3 linked regions of the Panacibacter ginsenosidivorans genome follow. The protein of the gene in region 3 interacts with the protein of the main gene of each other region in a pairwise test. Links are inferred from orthologs where the notes say so. Each region holds a gene or a part of one and is shown on either strand. Other genes may lie near its edges.

Region 1 (6,596 bases), 2.1 Mb from region 3 along the record:
TTATTTGTGGCCACCATTTTTGTTTTTTTTGAACGCTTTTTTGCTATTAATAAAGCTTCAAAGATCGATGCAAATTTTATGAGCATCATCCGCGATAATATTATGACAGGCAACCTGAGCGCTGCAAGAAATCTTGCAAAAAATACTGACAATGCTGTTGCACGCATTATAGACAAAGGCATTCAGCGCATTGGTAAACCAATTGATGCCATTGAAAAAAGCATGGAGAATGTAGGCAATCTTGAAGTGTATAAAATGGAACGCAATATTTCTATTTTATCGCTGGTGTATGGCATTGCGCCTATGATCGGTTTTCTTGGAACCATCTTTGGTATGTTGCAATTGTTCTCGGCCATCAGTACAACAGGAGATTTTACACCTGCTTCCATTGCGGGTGGTATTTATACAAAAATGGTAACGTCTGCAAGTGGTCTGATCATTGGTTTGCTTGCTTACCTGGCTTATAATTTTTTGAATGCACAGATCGGTAAAACGGTAAATAAAATGGAAGCAGCAAGCGCAGATTTTGTAGATATGTTGCAGGAGCCAACACGCTAATTTTTTATGAGCTAAGCTTTTGAATAAGCATTAAGCTTTCGTTGCGTCGCACACTTGTACGTTCAGATTTTTTCTCAAACGGAAACAACAGTAATAAAGACAAATGAAACTGAAAAGAAGCAAATCACATGGAGAACTTCACGCTAATGCGCTGAACGATATCCTGTTCATACTGTTGTTCTTTTTTCTTATTGTATCTACACTTGCCAATCCAAATATTGTAAAAGTGAATAACCCTGCGGGCAAAAAAGATACAAAAGCAAAACAGAATATTGTAATCTCTATTGATAAGGCACAGAAATTATATCTTGGTCAAAAGCTTATTGATATAAACATGATCGATACTATTCTCAAAGCAGAAGTAATGAAGCAAAGAGCCTTTGTAGATACACCTTCTGTAGTTGTTAATGCAGATACTTCTGCATATTATGGAGAAGTATTCAAAGTTATGCAAAGCGCTAAACGTGCCGGGGCAAAGGTTGTAGCTATTGTTAAGTAAAGCTTGCTTTTACCATTCTGTCTTTTCCCTGCATGTCTTTTTTTATTTCAATATTTGAATAGCCTTTCTGCTTAAGTAAATCCTTTACTTCATTTCCCAGCATCTCATTGATCTCAAAAAAAAGTTGACCATCTTTGTTTAAATGCTGCAAGCCAAGTTCAGTAATAGTTTTATAAAATAATAAAGCGTCTTCATCGGGAACAAATAATGCAAGGTGTGGTTCATGCAATAATACATTATCACGCATTTCTTTTTCTTCTGATTGCTTTATATATGGTGGATTACTTACAATGATATCAAAAAGTGGAAGTGAGTTCCATTTATCCCTGTCGAGGATATTTGTTTTATAAAAAGTTATATCTACGTTTTGTGTTACAGCATTTTTCTTTGCAACATTTAATGCGTCTTCAGAAACATCTAATGCATGCACATCAAGTTCCGGGAGTTTCTTTTTCAAAGCAATAGGAATACAACCGCTACCAGTTCCAATATCTAAAACTTTTTGATTTTTTACTTTTGACTTTTTAGTCTCTTCAACAATCCACATTACCAGTTCTTCCGTTTCAGGTCTTGGTATCAATACATTTTCATCAACATAAAATTTTATTCCTGCAAACCAAGCTTCGTGCAAAATATATTGTACAGGCTTGTGTTGTAGTAATTGTTCTGTATAAGTTTTTAGCGATTCCTCTTGCAAAATATTTAAAGGAAACTGCTTATTGGTTATTCTGTCAATTCTTTTGAAGCCAGTAATATGTTCGATTGTCCAGTCTGCAATATTGGCTGATTCCCTGTCATCATACAGTTCAAACAATTGATACATGAGTTGAGTATAAGCTTCCTGGATGCCCATACTGCAATGTTAAGATGATTTCGGTTAGTTTTGCGGCTTGCAAATATGTTGCGTAAAGATCAGAACGTACAAGTGTGCGACGCAACAACATTTAATAGTAGCAATACAGCTGGGCCAATAAAAATAAATGACAGCAGACGAACAATACATGCACCGTTGTTTACAGCTTGCAGAAATGGGAGCAGGTTTTGTTGCCCCCAATCCTATGGTGGGTGCGGTGTTGGTATATAAAGGCAGGATAATTGGCGAAGGCTATCACATGCAATATGGCAAGGCACATGCGGAAGTAAATTGTATTAACAGTGTTGCAGAAAAGGATCATGATTTGATTGCTTCATCCACTATCTATGTTTCACTTGAACCTTGTGCACATTTTGGCAAAACACCACCCTGCGCCGATCTTATCATAGCAAAGAAAATTCCAAATGTTGTTGTTGGTTGCAGAGATCCTTTTAAAGAAGTTGATGGCAAAGGAATTGAAAAACTTTTAGCCGCAGGTATTGATGTAAAAGTTGGTGTACTTGAATCAGCTTGCAAAGAATTGAATAAACGATTCTTTACATTTCATTCAGAACACAGACCATATATTATTTTGAAATGGGCGCAAACAGCGAATAAAAAAATTGCAACCTCACCCAAACCCTCTCCAAAGGAGAGGGCTTTAAAACAAACAGATAAAAGATTACTTATTACAAATGCATTGACCAATAAACTCGTACATAAATGGCGTAGTGAAGAAGCCGCGATATTGGTTGGTACCAACACTGCTTTATTGGATGATCCTGAATTATCAAACCGGTTATGGAGTGGTAAAAGCCCAACAAGGTTGGTTGTGGATATGCATTTGCGTTTGCCACGCAACTTGAAAATCTTTGATGGAAAACAACCGACAATTATTTTTAACACATTGCAACATTCAGAAGATGTTTTCAAAATTCTCCCCCCACCGGGGGGAGTTAGAGGGGGGCTTTACCAGGTTACAGATGATGTAAGTATTGTTCATCAAATACTCAATGCCTGTTACCAAAATAATATTCAAAGTATACTGGTAGAAGGTGGCGCAAAACTGCTGCAAACTTTTATTGATGAAGGCTTGTGGGATGAAGCAAGAATTATAACAAACGAGTTATTGATTGTTGAGGAAGGCTTAGCAGCACCGGAGTTAAGCAATCATCAATTTACAGGTTCAACAAAAATTTTGGATGACAGGATAGCTCACTACAAGAAAACTAATTAATGCAACAAAAGGAGTTTTACAATACAGTAGGTCAGCAATCCGTAGCCGAATTTAAAGATAGAGGCAGTCGCTTTCTGGCGTATGCTTTCCCTATAAAAGATGTTGAGGAATTTAAAAATCATTTGCAGCAATTAAAGAAAGAACATCCAAAAGCAGTGCACCATTGCTTTGCTTACCGCATTGGTTTAGATGGCAATAATTTTCGTGTAAGCGATGATGGCGAACCTTCCGGCACAGCAGGCAAACCAATACTTGGGCAAATAGACAGTAAAGAGCTTACCAATACGCTGGTTGTTGTAGTTCGCTATTTTGGCGGCACCTTATTAGGGGTGCCTGGTCTTATTAATGCTTATAAAAACGCCACATCTATGGCGTTGCAGTTAACTACGATAATTGCAAAAGCGGTAGAAGTTAATTATATGTTGCAGTACGATTACACGCAGATGAATGACGTGATGATCCTTGTAAAAAAATACAATTGCAGCATATTGGCACAGGAAACACAGTTATTCTGCATTTTAAAAGTTGGTGTGCCTTTGAGCAGGCTTGAAGAATTTTTGTACAAGATCCGTGATCTTCGAAACATAGAAGTTCAAAAGATTAAATAATAGGGAACGGTTTTTGTTTATAGCGTTCAATTGGAAAAGATTAAGGCTGTTTTATTTAAGCTCATTTTCTATTCTTTCTTCGTTCCTCTTTACATTATCTTTACCATCTTTGCTGACTTTATAATGACAAAGTGAAATAATGACTGCTCAAAAACGCATCGCAATATTTGGTTCTACAGGTTCAATCGGTACACAGGCTTTGGAAGTAATTGCTGCCAATCCTGATAAATTCTCCGTTGAGATACTTACTGCGCATACCAATGATGAATTACTTATTCAGCAGGCATTAAAGTTTGAGCCCAATATGGTGGTAATAGTGGATGAGAAAAAATACCAGCGGGTAAAAGATGCACTTTCCAAAACCCATGTAAAAGTATTTACAGGCGAAGATGCATTGGATGAGGTTGCCGCAATGGATTGCTATGATATAATGCTGGCTGCTATCGTAGGTTTTGCAGGATTGAAACCCACCTTGAAAGCTATTGAAAATGGTAAGACAATTGGTTTGGCTAATAAAGAAACACTGGTAGTTGCCGGTGATATTGTAATGCGCAAAGCCTCAGAAAACAAGGCTCCGGTAATACCCGTGGATAGCGAGCACTCCGCTATTTTTCAATGTCTTGTTGGCGAGAGCAGGAACCCCATTGAAAAAGTAATTCTTACGGCGAGCGGCGGCCCGTTTCTTGGCAAGAAACCCAACTTTTTGGTCAATGTAAAACGAGACCATGCATTGCAGCATCCCAACTGGAGCATGGGTGCAAAAATCACTATAGATTCTGCAACACTTATGAACAAAGGGCTTGAAATGGTAGAAGCAAAGTGGCTCTTTAACTTAAAGCCCGAACAGGTACAGGTAGTCATTCACCCGCAAAGCATTATTCATAGTATGGTGCAGTTTGAAGACGGCAGCGTAAAAGCACAAATGGGTTTGCCAGATATGAAACTGCCCATTCAATATGCTTTGGGTTTCCCGGAAAGATTACCTAACCAGTTTCCACGCTATGATTTTAAAAAGCCTAATACACTAACGTTTGAAGAGCCTGATACACGCACGTTCCGCAATCTTGTACTTGCCACAGAGGCATTGTATAAGGGTGGTAATATGCCCTGCATTCTTAATGCTGCCAATGAAATTGCCGTGTTTGCCTTCCTGCGCAACCGCATTGGTTTTCTGGACATCACAGAAATGGTGGAACGTACCATGAACAAAATCACGTTCATAGAAAATCCCACTTTAGATGAATATTTTGACAGCGACGGCGAGGCCCGCAATTTTGCCGCTTCTCTTATACAGATGTAGCTAAACATAATATCTGTTTTCGTTAACGATGAATGTGCTATTATTGCACCTGCTTTTTCAGGGCTATTTAGCTTTTGTTGTGTCACTCACTTGTACGTCTTGTTCTTTATTCAGCAAAGTGTAATCATGTTCAGCAGATAACAGAACGTTGAAGAGTGCGACGCAACGGAAGCTTTATTAAAAAACAAAAGCTGGGTTCATAAATTTAAAAACAAAAAAAGTCCCTGTAGGGATTTAAGGAAGTATGACTTTATTAGCGATCAACTGGGGTAATACGGGAATGCAGGCTTTACAATTTATTCTATCTTTTTCAATACTTGTTACGCTGCACGAATTAGGACATTTTCTTACTGCACGCTGGTTCAAATGCCGCGTGGAAAAATTCTACCTGTTCTTTAATCCATGGTTTAGTTTGTGGAAGAAAAAAATTGGCGAGACTGAATACGGTTTTGGTTGGGTGCCGTTTGGTGGATATGTAAAAATATCCGGCATGATCGATGAGAGCATGGATAAGGAACAATTAAAACTGCCTCCTCAGCCTTATGAATTCAGGAGCAAACCAGCATGGCAGCGATTGATTATTATGCTGGCAGGTATTGTGGTTAATCTTATTCTTGGTTTTCTTATTTATGCAATGATGCTTTGGCATTGGGGTGAGGAATATATTCCTACCAATAAAATGACTTACGGCATTGCAACAGATTCTTTATCGCAGAGCATTGGTCTAAAAAGCGGCGATAAAATCCTAACTGCTGACGGGCAATATATAGATAAGTTTGATAAGATAAGAATGAGCGTGCTGCTAAACTCTACAAAGAATCTTACAGTTGACAGAAATGGAGAAAAAGTAAACATAGCAATTCCTGATGATTTCTCCAGTAACCTGATACATTTTAAAGATCTTGGTTATATTGGTTTGCGTGTGCCTTTCACATCAATAGATTCTTTACAATCTGATACATCTGCTGCAGCAAAAGCAGGCCTGAAAGAAAATGATAAAGTGCTTGCTGTGAATGGAAAGCCAATAATATTTTTTGATGAGTTTAGAGATGAGATTGTGAAAAACAAAAAGAAGACTGTTGATCTTACTATACTGCGTGGAGCAGATACACTTCCTGCTAAAGTGCTTGTGCCTGAAACAGGTATTATTGGTATAGCAAATAATATTGATGAGCATTTTCTTGATTCTGCTTTTGAAGTGAAAAAGATCGATTATACTTTTTTAACAGCTGTTCCTGCAGGCTTTAGAAAAAGTTATGAAACACTTGAATCCTACTGGCTACAATTGAAACTCATTTTTAGTGGTAAGGTAAATCCTAACGAATCTTTGGGTAGTGTTTTTAGCATTGGTAAAATGTTTGATCCAAAGTGGGACTGGCAGGGCTTTTGGGGCCTAACAGCTTTTTTCTCGCTGGTACTTGCATTAATGAACCTGCTACCGATTCCAGGTCTCGATGGAGGTCATGCTTTGTTTACATTGGTTGAAATGATCAGCGGCAGAAAACCGAGCGATAAATTTATGGAATATGCGCAAATGGTTG
Region 2 (6,633 bases), 210 kb from region 3 along the record:
CTAATGATGGTAACATTGCGGCTTCTGTTGACTGCATAACGGTTAAAGTTATTATAGCCTATATATCGCCTTGGTACGAAACACCAGTTATTAGCAGGCATATAATTACCAAAACCAAAGCCTATGCTGATGTTAATGCCGGGTGCAAGTGGCGCCCAACCATAATAATCACCACCTGTTCTCCAGCCTACCCATGCAGGGCCCCATTGATAACCCGGCACCCACATCCAGCCATAGAAAGGATCGTTTGCCCAGCGACCGTAGTGAAAAGGCGCCCAACCCCATCTGTAGTCAGAAGCCCATGTCCATCCATAGTTACTGTATACCCAATGGCCCCTTGTGTAGTAAGGAGTAAAGCCAGTTTCATAAGGAATCCAGACCTGGCCGTAAGATGGAGAATTTATCCAGTGCCCGTAAGGACTTAATTCATTTACAAAAACATTTATGTTTACATCTGATTCAGAAGGTTCATCATAATAATCATTGTCATCATCATTATAAGAATCATCATCCTGATAATTGTCATACCTGTCGTTATCATCCGGGTATTGAGCTGTAGCGCTTCGTGAAGTGCTGCAACTCATTAATACCGTCATAGATAAAACAGTGAAAAGAGAGTTGTTGAATTTTGCTTTCATTTTATAAATTTTAGTTGTTGTTGAATAAGCATATAAATTCAATACTTGTACCAATTCAACTAACAAGTGTTATTTCACAAAAGCTTTGACAAATTCTTATATGAAAAGTTTGTTAATGGGTAGCAAAAGAAGATTCAGGCAGTTAGAAATTTGTTTATGGGTGCAGGCTGTAGTTTTTCATAGCAGCATCGTTGTGTCACTCACTTGTACTGTTTAATCAATACCCATCAGTAAAGAGCAGATAGAATATTTAGCATATCAATTAGAAAGTTTAGTTTCACCTCAGATCGTTCAATAATTTTTGTGCTGCCGCTTTTATTTGCACCATATCTTTTTCTATTTCGGTTTCATCAAGAAAATAAAAAGGCACAAAATTCTCTTTCTCAATTCGGTTCAATCCACGAAATGGCTGGCCGGCTTTCCATGTGGCATTGGCAAAACGCAGCAACAACATCTTATCATCTTTACTTATTGAATCATTTATTATTGATCGTAACATGTAAGATGGCAAAACATTTTTAGTTGTAGCAAAATAACTAAGGCCACACTCCAATGCATAGAATCCTGCCACATTTGTAGCTACTTTTTGTTCTGCAGCTGATTTTTTTGTTACTGCAGTATCATCCCGGGGTAATAAAAAAACAGGCGGGGTTTGCTGCTGGCTTGTGTAATAACCCTTATGCATTGCTTCGGCCATCTCCAAAGCAAAATTTTTGCTTTGCATAAGACCGCGGATCTTTTTCATTTGAACCTCTGTGCTGCTATGTGTTACATCCTGCATAGATGCCAATAATTTTGAAGCTGCATTCTTAATCTGAACCTGGTCTTTTATAATTTCATCCTGAGGCAAAAAATTGGCTACAGTAAAAGTAGGTCTTGTAATTCTTTTAAGATCTCTGAATGGTTGTGCTGCTTTCCATGTGGCATTTGCAAAGCGATCAAGCAATAATGCTGTATTTGAATCCAAAGTGTTAGCGACAATTTTTTCAAACCATGCTACCGGTGTTTGACCAGATTGGTTGCATAAAAAAGTAACGCCACATTCCAATGCATAAAATCCCGATAAATTGGTTGCTATTTTTTCTTCTTTTACACTTGTTAATAAGGTGCTGTTATCTTCGCTCAAAACAGGAAATACAGGAGCAGCTTCACCTTGTGAGATATAGTAAGCCTTTTCCAATACGCTTGCCATGGATACGTTATAATTAACGTCCCGTATCAGAGAATCTATTTTTTTTAATTCAGTAATAATTTGTTCCTGCATGTTATTTTCTTTTTTTGCAGTGCATAAGGGTAGACTAACAGCAAATAAAAATAAGAAGAAGTTGATATGCGTTTTCATGTTAGCATTTTCAAAAGAAATTTAATATAACTCATCTGTTTTATAAATGCTTCTTTTTGTTTAATCTCTTTTAAATACTGATTTCAACCAGCTAAAACCAAGTATTCCTGATATAAGCGAAGCAATTAATACCATAAACTTTGAACTATTAATAGTAGTTTCATTTGTGTAAGCAAGCTGTGTAATAAAAATCGACATGGTAAAACCTATACCTGCCAATAATCCTGCCCCAAATAGATGTTTCCATTTTACATCGGGCGGTAATGAGCAAACACCCGTAATTACAGCAAGAAAACAAAATAATATTATACCTGTTGGTTTGCCTGCAACAAGTCCTGATAAAATACCAATGCTGTTGTTATCCGCAAAACCTTCGTACCAGTTAACATGAATAATAATACCCGTATTAGCTAATGCAAATAATGGCATAATAATAAAAGCAACAGGTTTATGTAATACATGCTGCAGTTTATAAGAAGGAGAGCGTATACTCCCATCGCCAAAAGGTACTGCAAACGCTAACAATACTCCTGCGATAGTTGTATGCACTCCTGACTGTAACATGAAATACCACATTACAATGCCTCCTATTATGTATGGAATAAGGTTATGAATTTTTAGCCGGTTAAGCAGAAGCAAAATCCCGAAGACAAATAAAGCAATAAGAAGATTTATAACAGATAAAGTTCCTGTGTAAAAAACAGCAATAATTATTATCGCGCCAAGGTCATCAATTACGGCTAAAGCTGTTAGGAATATCTTTAAAGAAGCAGGCACTTTACTTCCAAGCAATGCAAGAATGCCTAATGAAAAAGCAATATCAGTTGCCATAGGAATGCCTGCACCGGATTGTGTTGGTGTTCTAAAATTGAAGAACAAAAAAATACAGGCGGGTATGATCATGCCGCCTAATGCACCAAGTACAGGAAGCAAAGCATTTTTTAAATTTGACAATTCGCCAACGTACAATTCTCTTTCCAGTTCCAGGCCTATCAATAAAAAGAAAATGGCCATAAGACCATCATTTATCCAATGCTCCAAACTAAGCCCAAGAATATCTGTATGCCACAAACCTATATAATCATGCTGCCAGGCAGAATTAGCAAGCGCAAGCGATAATATTGTACAAGCAACCAATACAAGCCCACCAGCTTTTTCACTATTGAAGAAATCGTTGAATAATTTTGTTAGCGCCATTATACCAGCTTAATAATGTCCTGTTGTTTTTAGAAACAATAAGATAGCCTTATTAAAATTGTTATACTATATTTTGCTCAGAAATGAAATGAACGTACAAGTGAGTGACACAATAAAAGCTTAATAGTAGTACTTAAGCCAGGCAAAGAAAAATACTAATCAAAAAGGTCGGAAGATAAATACCTGTCGCCACGATCGCAGACAATAAAAACAATAATGCCTTCTTTTAATTCCCGGGAAAGTTTTATAGCAGCATGTGCCGCACCGCCGCTGCTCATTCCACTGAAGATTGCTTCTCTTGTTGCCAATTTTTTGGCCATGTTGCGTGCATCTTTTTCATCTACTTCTATAATGCGGTCAACACGATCTCTTTCAAAAATTTTTGGCAAATATGCAATTGGCCATTTGCGTATGCCGGGTATATGCGATCCGTCTGTGGGCTGGCAGCCTACTATCTGCACAGCAGGATTTTGTTCTTTCAAATATCTTGACACACCCATGATGGTGCCTGTAGTACCCATGGCAGAAACGAAATGTGTTACTTTACCTTCTGTGTCTTTCCATATTTCCGGGCCTGTAGTGCGGTAATGCATCCGGTAATTATCTGGATTTGCAAACTGGTTTAGCATAAGGTAACCGCCTTTTGCAACCTGCTCATTCGCATAATCAATAGCGCCTTCCATAGATCTTGCCTGAGGTGTAAGCACCACTGTTGCTCCAAAGGCCTGCATAGTTAAAATCCTTTCTCTGGTTGCATCTTCGGGCATTACTAATTCTATTGGCACACCAAATAAACTTGCTATCATAGCAAGCGCAATACCCGTATTGCCACTTGTTGCTTCAATTAATTTTATGCCAGGTTTTATTTCCCCGCGATCAAGTGCACCTTTAATCATACCGTATGCTGCACGGTCTTTTACACTGCCACCGGGGTTATCCCCTTCAAGCTTGGCATAAATAGTAACATTTTTATTTACAGTAATGTTCTTTAACTCCACTATCGGTGTATTGCCAACAAGATCAAGAATGGTTGCCATAATATATTTTTTAACGCTTACTTTTCCGGCACTGCAATTTAATAATGAAATCAATGTAGTGTAAGCAAAATAATTTCGGATATAAATATTTTGATACCAGCTTCGGTAATTCTTGTTGATCTTCGTTGCGTCGCATTTCGTTCATCTGCAGACTATGAATTGAACAGGAAAAACAAAACCCTGCAAAATTTTGAATTTTGCAGGGATATCTACAAACGTTGTTACAAAAAATTATTTTAATGCAATGTATCCATTGTGGCCTGGAACTGTTGTCGGATCGCTTTTTCCTGAGGCGTCATAGCCGATTTTTTTATCGGATTTTTTTCTTTAGGATCAAGGACTATGTTATAAAACTTACCGGTACTATCATAAAGTTTATAAGTAGTATTGTTGATCCATCTTCTCACTTTATCTCCATTAGGTTGATTGGTACCTGGCTTATAATGACAAAATATCCAATCTCTTTTTGGAGTAGAGAATCCTTTTAGCTGGTTTAAAAAACTTAAGCCATCTGTTTGTCCGTAATCAGCAGGCACTGTAGCGCCTGCAGCTTCTATTGCAGTTGGCATAAAGTCAGTAAAATCTATCAGGTTATTGTTTACCTGTCCGCCTGTAACACCACCTGCAGGCCAGGAAACAATTAATGGTACATGGGTACCAAGGATTGTTGTAGTTGATTTTGCCCCTTCCTGGTAAACACCATCCTGTGTAAACCAAATATTATGAGGTGTTCCATTATCACCTACAAACATTACTATAGTATTATTGAAAAGGTTCCATGCCCTTAAAGAATCCATTAACTGCCCGATCTTTTTATCCATATATTTTACCATAGATGGGAAATAAGCTGTATCCGGAGTACTCGTTTTATTATCCCATGTGGCAAATTCAGGATCATCAGGTGTTGGTGAATACGGGTAATGACAAAGCGTTATCGGAAAGTAAACAAAGAAATTATTATTCTTATTTTGTTTTACGAAAGAAATTACACGATCAGTGAAAATATCATCCCCATAAAGATTTGCTACTAAATTATCGGGCAAATAAGTACCGTTCTCATAAATACGCGGAGTTTTATAATGCGAGCCGTTATCTCCAACAAATGCATTCCATACACTATAACCATCAAAACCGTGAGCTCTTATAGAAGCATCACCCCCGTCAAACTCCCACTTGGCAGCTACATAAGTTGCATAACCTGCACCCTGTAATACATTCGACATCATTTTTTGATTCAAGTCAAGCACTCCCCACTCTGAATAATTGCGGAAATTATATTTACCCGTCATGAACATAGTTCTTGAAGGAGAACAAAGTGGTGAACCATAACAATTGGTAAACCGCATACCTGCATTTGCCAGCTTATCAATGTTTGGCGTTTGAAAACTTTCACCTCCATCAACGGTAGGAATACCATAACCCACATCATCTGCTAGTATCAGGATGATATTTGGTTTGCCATTAGATGCTGCTTGTGATGCATCTGCTGCTGTAAGTGTTTTATCTTCCAAAGGTGAGAGTTCGCTTGCTTTGCGGCAGGATTGTAAAACCATAACCCCAACGCATAACAAAAACATGATAACCGGAAGAAAAAATAATTTTGTTTTCATTCTTTTTGGTTTAGTAGTCAGGTTAAATATTAATCTGTTAATGATGGATTCCATTAGCTTAATTTCTGCTTCTTAACTGAATAACATTGCAGGTTTACTTTTGTTATTTTGTTTCATGTGAACGAATATTTTCAGCTAAAATTTAGAGCATGAATCTTCTATCGATTAATAAATAAATTCAGACAGAATATGCAGAATAATCACAGGGTATAGAGAATGTGAAAACAGATAACTGTCTATAATAGGTAAAAATAGGGTTTATTCTTAAAAATATGTAAAGGTGATTGATATATAAGTTTATCTTAATTGCAGATCTACAAGCAGTTGTCTAAGAATACTCAGTTTTTTTGCCGCCCGGATATATGTTGTACAAGAGTGCGACGCAAGGATGTTGCCATGAAAAGACAGGCTGGAGTTCAAAACACTTTTTTAGTTCAAAAGCATGATTTTATCATAAAACTAAAAACATAATATTGCGGCTGCAAAATATTGGGAAATGATTATTTGTTATTTTGAATGAACATGAAAAAGAAACTTTTTTTTATAGCGGCGTTTATTATATTGCTTTTGCTAACCGGCGCCTGGCTCCTGTTTGGACCGTCTACATCATTTGATGAAAAAAACAAATATCTTTTTGTTAGAAGCGGAGAAAATATTCAGCAACAGGTGGAAGCACAAGTTGACACAGGTAATATTGTGCACTTCCCTTTTATTTTTAAAGTGGTTGCTTCGCAAACAGGTGTGTGGGATAAATTAAAACCGGGCAGGTTTGAAATAAAAAAAGGTACCAGCATTTTTAATATGGTACG
Region 3 (6,709 bases):
GCATTCCACCTGAACTCGGTAATCATTCATATGGTTATGATAGTTGGTATGATTTATCTGATAATCAATTAAGTGGCAGTATTCCTCCTGAATTGGGTAACCTTGGTTCAGTTACCTGGTTGAATTTATCTAATAATCAGTTGAGTGGCAGCATTCCTCCGGAACTTGGTAGTATTGGAGTTACAGATTATGGCCCAAATTTGGATTTGAGCAATAACCTGCTAAGCGGTACTATTCCACCTGAGCTTGCTAATATTGCAACAAATTCATGGGGGGGACTTGCCTCATTAGATTTAAGTTATAACCAGTTAAGCGGCAGCATTCCACCTGAATTTGGTAATATTGATGAAGATAGGGGTTTCAGCCTAAATATATCCTCTAACCGTTTTACATTTGATGGAATGGAATTGATAGCAGAAAAATTACCAGGTACCCAATACGATCATCAAAAACGAATTCCTCTTCACCTCAATAACGGTGTTTTGTCAGCTTCAGCCGGAGGCACATTAAGTAATAATACTTACAAATGGTATGGTTTTCGAAGCAACGGGCATGCCCGTGTTATCGTTACAGGAGATTCTGTTTTTCATCCTACCAAGAGCGGTGTATATTATCTAAGGGTTTTTAACGCTGTTGCTACCGGACTTATCTTGAGAAGTGATACTATTTATTACAGGGAGCCACCCGCCACCGTTGCTTCTGAAGACAACTTACAGGCTAATGAGAACAAAACCCTGTTCATGATTTATCCCAATCCTGCAAAAGATATACTGCATGTACAAACAAATGGTAATACTTCATTTTCATTATTAAATCAAAATGGTAAAATATTACTTATAAAAAATGTTAATGGCAGTGGTACAATTGATGTTTCTAAAATTACTGCAGGTGTTTATTATTTGATAAACAATAGCAATAGAGAAGTGAAGAAAATAATTGTAGAAAAGTAAATATTGTTGGTAAAATAATGCGCACACAAAAGCCGCGTAAGGCATATGATTATAAGATTGCCACATTCCGATATGTCTAACACACAAAGCTATAATCGGGATTCGCAATGACGTTCCTTCTTGTTGATGAACGTTCTTCAGTACAAGAGTGCGACGCAACAGAAGGATCATCGTTAATCTGCAGCCCGGTTCATAAAATGCTTTCAATTGTTTGTGTTGAGACATAACTGTTTTTATTATTAAATACCAATGCATACATTTGCGCCCTATTCATAAAATCTATCTTATTTATGGCAACAACAGCAGACATCAGCCGCGGCCAGATATTGAAACTTGATGGCAGTCTTTATTCAGTGGTTGAATTTGGCGAGAACAAAACTGCCCGTGCCGCAGCAAAAGTGTGGGCTAAATTAAAAGGGGTTGACAATAACCGTACTATTGAAAAAACATGGAACAGTGGGGAAACTATTTTTCCTGTACGCGTGGAAAAGAAGGCCTATCAATACCTGTATAAAGATGAGTCGGGCTATAACCTGATGAACAATGAAACTTTTGAGCAAATTGCATTAGGCGAAGAAATGATTGATGCACCACAGTTTTTAAAAGATGGCAGTGAAGTGTTTGTTTTCATCAATACAGAAACAGATTTACCTATTGGCGCAGAATTGCCTGAAAAGATTGTTGTAAAAATTACCTATTGTGAACCTGGTGTTCGTGGCGATACTGCTACCCGTGCTTTAAAAGCTGCAACTGTTGAGACCGGTGCGGTGGTAAATGTGCCCTTGTTTGTAAATGAAGGAGAACTAATACGTATCAACACCAGGAACGGTGAATATGTAGAAAGAGTAAAAGAATAAAATTAACGCTGCAGTTTTTGCAATAATTCATAAAAAGAGGATGGCCACAAACCGTCCTTTTCTTTTAGCAACAAAGGCTGATTTTGATAAAAACAGAAATAAGAAAAACATGTCTTTTTATCAAAAATTGCCTACTTTGCTCCTCCTTTCGGGGTAAAATCGCTTAAAAACATTACAAAATCCCAAAAATTCGAATTATGGACTTCAAGCAGATACAGGAACTTATTAAGATCATCAACAAGAGCAACATTGGGGAAATTAGTATTGAAGAAAAAGAGTTTAAAATTACCATCAAACAAAAAGAAGACAACATACAAACAGTGGTTACAGCTGCACCCGCACCTGTTTATGCTGCACCTGCACCGGCAGCCCCGACCGCAACGTCAGCTTCTGCGCCTGCAGCCGCTGCTCCTAAGGCTGATAACCTTATAACAATAAAGAGCCCGATGATCGGTACATTCTACCGTAAATCATCTCCGGATAAACCCAATTTTATAGAAGTGGGTGATGAAGTTTCACCAGGCAAAACAGTTTGCATTATTGAGGCAATGAAACTCTTTAATGAAATAGAAAGCGAAGTCAGCGGCAAGATCGTAAAAGTTTTAGTTGATGATGCAAGCCCTGTAGAATATGACCAGCCACTCTTCCTGGTTGAGCCAGCTTAATTTGAAGATGAGGCAATTTGAAAATTTGAAAATGTTTGTAAAAGCATTTCAATTTCAGCTTGCCTTTATTTAAGACATTTTCAAATCATCAAATTTTCAAATTGAAAACATGTTCAAAAAAGTACTTATAGCCAATCGTGGCGAAATTGCTCTTCGTGTTATCAGAACCTGCCGCGAAATGGGCATCAAAACCGTTGCTGTTTATTCTACCGCAGATAAAGACAGTTTACATGTAAAGTTTGCAGATGAAGCCGTTTGTATTGGCAAACCCCAGAGTAGTGAATCATACCTGAATATCCCTCATATTATGGCTGCTGCAGAAATTACTAATGCAGACGCTATTCATCCTGGTTATGGTTTTTTGGCAGAGAATGCCAAGTTCTCAAAAATCTGTGCAGACCATGGTATCAAATTCATTGGCCCAACACCAGAGATGATCAACTCAATGGGAGATAAGATCACTGCAAAAGATACCATGATCAAAGCCGGCGTACCTGTTGTACCCGGTGGTGAAGGTTTGCTTGAAAGTGTATCGCAAGCGAAAGCACTTGCCAAAGAAATCGGATACCCCGTGATCTTAAAAGCAACTGCAGGTGGTGGTGGTAAAGGTATGCGTGTAGTTTGGCAGGAAAGCGATATAGAAAAAAACTACAATACTGCGAAACAGGAAGCTGGCGCATCTTTTAAAAACGATGGTATCTATATGGAAAAATTCGTGGAAGAACCACGCCATATAGAAATACAGGTTGCAGGTGATCGTTATGGCACTGTTTGCCACCTTAGTGAAAGAGATTGCTCTATTCAGCGTCGTCACCAGAAACTGGTAGAAGAATCGCCTTCTCCTTTTATGACTGCTGAACTTCGTGAAAAGATGGGAGCAGCAGCTATTAAAGCTGCCAGCGCTATTGCTTATGAAAGTGTTGGGACAATTGAATTTCTTGTTGATAAGCACCGCAATTTCTACTTCATGGAAATGAATACGCGTATACAGGTAGAGCATTGTGTAACAGAAGAAGTGATCAATTTTGATCTTATAAAAGAACAGATAAAAATTGCCATGGGGGAGAAGATCTCCGGGCAAAGTTATACGCCACAAATGCATGCTATTGAATGTCGCATAAATGCTGAAGATCCATATAATGATTTTCGTCCGTCACCCGGTAAGATCACCACACTTAACACACCCGGTGGTCATGGTGTACGGGTAGATAGCCATGTATATACAGGTTATACCATCCCACCGTATTACGATTCCATGATAGGAAAACTCATTGCTATTGCGCGTACAAGAGATGAAGCCATCAACACTATGTACCGTGCTTTAAGCGAGTATGTAATTGAAGGTGTAAAAACAACGATTCCTTTTCACCTGCAACTGATGCAGAACGAAGATTTCAGGAAAGGAAATTTCACCACCAAGTTTCTTGAATCATTCAAAATGGTTTAATAAAAAAATCCCGCTGCTAAAGCGGGATTTTTATTTTTATATACTTAGCTGCAATACCGTTATGAGGCTTCGTTGTGTCACTCACTTGTACTTTTAAAACAGGTATGAACTATCAGGTATCAGCGTTCATTAAGCAGCGCATATTTAAACTGATATCTAACTGCGGATTGCTGAAATCCATTCCTCAGTACAAGAGTGCGACGCAAGAAAAGCTGATTAAATAATCAAATGCCAGGAACAAAAACCAAAAACGATAAACTACAAACTGTTTTCCTATATTTGCGCACCAAATTTGAATACAAGTGGCAACTAAATTTTCCAAAGAAACTTATATGTACTGGTACGAATTAATGCAATTGATTCGCCAGTTTGAGCTGAAGGCTGAAGAAATGTATAAAATGGCCGGTAAGATCCGTGGTTTTTTTCACGCTTATATAGGCCAGGAAGGCATTGGTGCCGGTTGTATGACAGCTACACGCCAGGAAGATCCGTTTATCACCGGTTACCGCGATCATGGTTTGGCCCTGGCAAAAGGCGTAAGCGCCGACGCCTGTATGGCTGAACTATATGGAAAAGCCACAGGATGCGCGAAAGGCAAGGGTGGTAGTATGCATTTCTTTAGTAAGGAGCATTATTTTTTTGGTGGTCACGGTATAGTTGGTGCCCAAATAGGTACAGGCGCAGGAATTGCGTTTGCAGAACAATACAAAGGCACAGACAACATCGTGCTTTGTTTTTTTGGAGATGGTGCTGCACGCCAGGGCATATTACATGAAACATTCAATCTTGCCATGACGTGGAAATTACCTGTTGTGTTCATTTGTGAAAACAATAATTATGCAATGGGTACTTCAGTGGAAAGAACATCAAACGTTGTAGATATTTATAAACTGGCTGATGCTTACGAAATGCCTGCAGATAAAGTGGATGGCATGAGTTGCGAAGCTGTACACGATGCGGTAGCACGTGCTGTAAAGAGAGCAAGAGAAGGTGGTGGACCTACATTGCTTGAAATGAAAACGTACCGCTACAAAGGCCACTCTATTTCTGACCCACAAAAATACCGTACAAAAGAAGAGGTTGATGAATACAAAGAACGTGATCCAATAGCGCTGGTTTTAAATACAATCAAGGAAAATAATTTTGCTACTGATGAAGAAATTGCGGCTATTGATGCACGTATTAATGCGGTAGTGGAAGCAAGTGTTAAGTTTGCTGAGGAAAGTCCATGGCCGGCAGATGATGAACTATTGAAAGATGTATATGTAGATCAGCATTATCCTTTCATTGTTGATTAAATAAAAAGATAAAACATTTTATAAATCCCAAATATCTCAATTCAAAAATTTCAAAATTCCAACATGGCTGATAAGAAAGTGCAGGTAGTAGAATCCGGCGACGCGCTGCTAAAAATCGAAAGTTTCTGGAAAAAATATTCAAAACAGGTATTGATTGCATTAGGTGTTATTGTGATAGCCGTTGGTGGTTGGTATGGTTATCAGTCATTCATCGTTGCACCAAAAGAAGAACAGGCCGCCAATGCTATTTACAAAGCAGAAGCAAATTTTCGTAAAGACTCTTTGACAGCAGCTTTAAAAGGCGATGCAAAGAGTAAAGGTTTTCTTTACATCATAAGCAACTACGGCGGAACAAAATCTGCAAACATTGCTAATTACTATGCTGGTCTTTGTTACCTGCGTACCGGTGATTTCAATAACGCCGTAAAGTACCTGAAAGATTTTTCAACAGATGCAAAGCAGATACAGATGATGGCTTACGGCGCACTGGGTGATGCTTATGGCGAGCTTGGTAAAAATGATGATGCTGTAACTTATTATAAGAAAGCTGCTGAAACATTTGATGCAGACCAGTTGAATGCTTCTGAATATCTTTTCCGTGCAGGTCTAAAGCTTGAACTGATGGGCAAAACAACAGAAGCTGTTCAGGTATATAAGGAATTAAAAGAGAAATTTCCGCAGACAGAAAAAGGCTACCAGGCCGATAAATATATTTATCGTTTAATTGTTGAACCAAACGACTTTAGTTCAAAATAATGTAATGACAACAAAAGGAAATAACGCATTAAACAAAGGCATCCCCCAGCTAAAGGATGCCTTTGTAGTTATTGTTAAAACCGAATGGAACGCACCAATTGTAAACAAGCTGGAAGCTGGTGCCAAAAAGGTTTTAAATAAATCAGGAATCAGTTTTAAAGTGCTTACTGTTCCTGGTGCTGTTGAGATCCCTTTTATCATTAAGCAGTATGCAGAAAGTATTCAAACACCTGCAGATGCATTCATTGCATTGGGCACTGTGATCCGTGGCGACACGCCTCATTTTGATTATGTGTGCAAAGCAATTACTGATGGCGTATTGTCTTTAAACATGATGCTCGAAGTGCCAACCATCTTTGGTGTGCTTACTGTGAATGATGAGCAACAGGCCAAAGAAAGGGTAGGTGGTAAACACGGGCATAAAGGAGAAGAGGCTGCAATTACCGCCATAAAAATGATCAAGCTAAACAGGTCATTAAATAAATAATTTTTGAGCCGGCCTTTTGCTTTTTACTGAAGCATCAGTTATTTTATTTTGGTTTCAGTGAATGCCGTAAATGTTATTTATGAGGTCATCTACGGCATTTCATGGCATCACCTGTTGCGTCGCACTATTTTACAATATATCTTTTTGCAACAGAGAAGGTATGTATTTAGATTATGTTCTTAATTCACTTACTGCATGAACGTTCAGATTTTTATACCATGTTTTGTTGATCAGTTATATCCTTCTGTT

What was found.
Region 1: the proteins of accC (region 3) and ribD interact in binary tests that used the Escherichia coli proteins (3 or more experiments, as listed by UniProt). The link is inferred for Panacibacter ginsenosidivorans from one-to-one orthologs.
Region 2: the proteins of accC (region 3) and cysM interact in binary tests that used the Escherichia coli proteins (3 or more experiments, as listed by UniProt). The link is inferred for Panacibacter ginsenosidivorans from one-to-one orthologs.

What each region holds. Positions count from the first base shown.
Region 1 is NZ_CP042435.1:2,249,266-2,255,861, forward strand. What follows is about bases 1,257-4,092. They hold ribD (bifunctional diaminohydroxyphosphoribosylaminopyrimidine deaminase/5-amino-6-(5-phosphoribosylamino)uracil reductase RibD), read left to right. Parts: upstream 1,257-2,037; coding sequence 2,038-3,147; downstream 3,148-4,092. Other genes in these bases: prmC (peptide chain release factor N(5)-glutamine methyltransferase), read right to left, coding at 1,257-1,910; FRZ67_RS09435 (IMPACT family protein), read left to right, coding at 3,147-3,755; FRZ67_RS09440 (1-deoxy-D-xylulose-5-phosphate reductoisomerase), read left to right, coding at 3,895-4,092. Outside these bases: FRZ67_RS09415 (MotA/TolQ/ExbB proton channel family protein), read left to right, coding at 1-558; FRZ67_RS09420 (ExbD/TolR family protein), read left to right, coding at 662-1,057; more of prmC, read right to left, coding at 1,050-1,256; more of FRZ67_RS09440, read left to right, coding at 4,093-5,055; RIP metalloprotease RseP, read left to right, coding at 5,300-6,596. UniProt on the Escherichia coli protein: Converts 2,5-diamino-6-(ribosylamino)-4(3h)-pyrimidinone 5'-phosphate into 5-amino-6-(ribosylamino)-2,4(1h,3h)-pyrimidinedione 5'-phosphate.
Region 2 is NZ_CP042435.1:379,670-386,302, forward strand. What follows is about bases 2,274-5,146. They hold cysM (cysteine synthase CysM), read right to left. Parts: upstream 4,215-5,146; coding sequence 3,333-4,214; downstream 2,274-3,332. Other genes in these bases: nhaA (Na+/H+ antiporter NhaA), read right to left, coding at 2,274-3,177; FRZ67_RS01545 (sulfatase-like hydrolase/transferase), read right to left, coding at 4,451-5,146. Also shown: FRZ67_RS01525 (DUF6600 domain-containing protein), read right to left, coding at 1-638; FRZ67_RS01530 (hypothetical protein), read right to left, coding at 916-1,902; more of nhaA, read right to left, coding at 2,041-2,273; more of FRZ67_RS01545, read right to left, coding at 5,147-5,824; endolytic transglycosylase MltG, read left to right, coding at 6,347-6,633. UniProt on the Escherichia coli protein: Two cysteine synthase enzymes are found. Both catalyze the same reaction. Cysteine synthase B can also use thiosulfate in place of sulfide to give cysteine thiosulfonate as a product.
Region 3 is NZ_CP042435.1:166,845-173,553, forward strand. Bases 1,802-4,750 are described here. They hold accC (acetyl-CoA carboxylase biotin carboxylase subunit), read left to right. Parts: upstream 1,802-2,581; coding sequence 2,582-3,919; downstream 3,920-4,750. Other genes in these bases: efp (elongation factor P), read left to right, coding at 1,802-1,807; accB (acetyl-CoA carboxylase biotin carboxyl carrier protein), read left to right, coding at 2,005-2,472; pdhA (pyruvate dehydrogenase (acetyl-transferring) E1 component subunit alpha), read left to right, coding at 4,222-4,750. Outside these bases: FRZ67_RS00715 (T9SS type A sorting domain-containing protein), read left to right, coding at 1-950; more of efp, read left to right, coding at 1,241-1,801; more of pdhA, read left to right, coding at 4,751-5,217; FRZ67_RS00740 (tetratricopeptide repeat protein), read left to right, coding at 5,281-5,973; ribH (6,7-dimethyl-8-ribityllumazine synthase), read left to right, coding at 5,978-6,460; FRZ67_RS00750 ((Fe-S)-binding protein), read left to right, coding at 6,656-6,709. UniProt on the Escherichia coli protein: This protein is a component of the acetyl coenzyme A carboxylase complex; first, biotin carboxylase catalyzes the carboxylation of the carrier protein and then the transcarboxylase transfers the carboxyl group to form malonyl-CoA.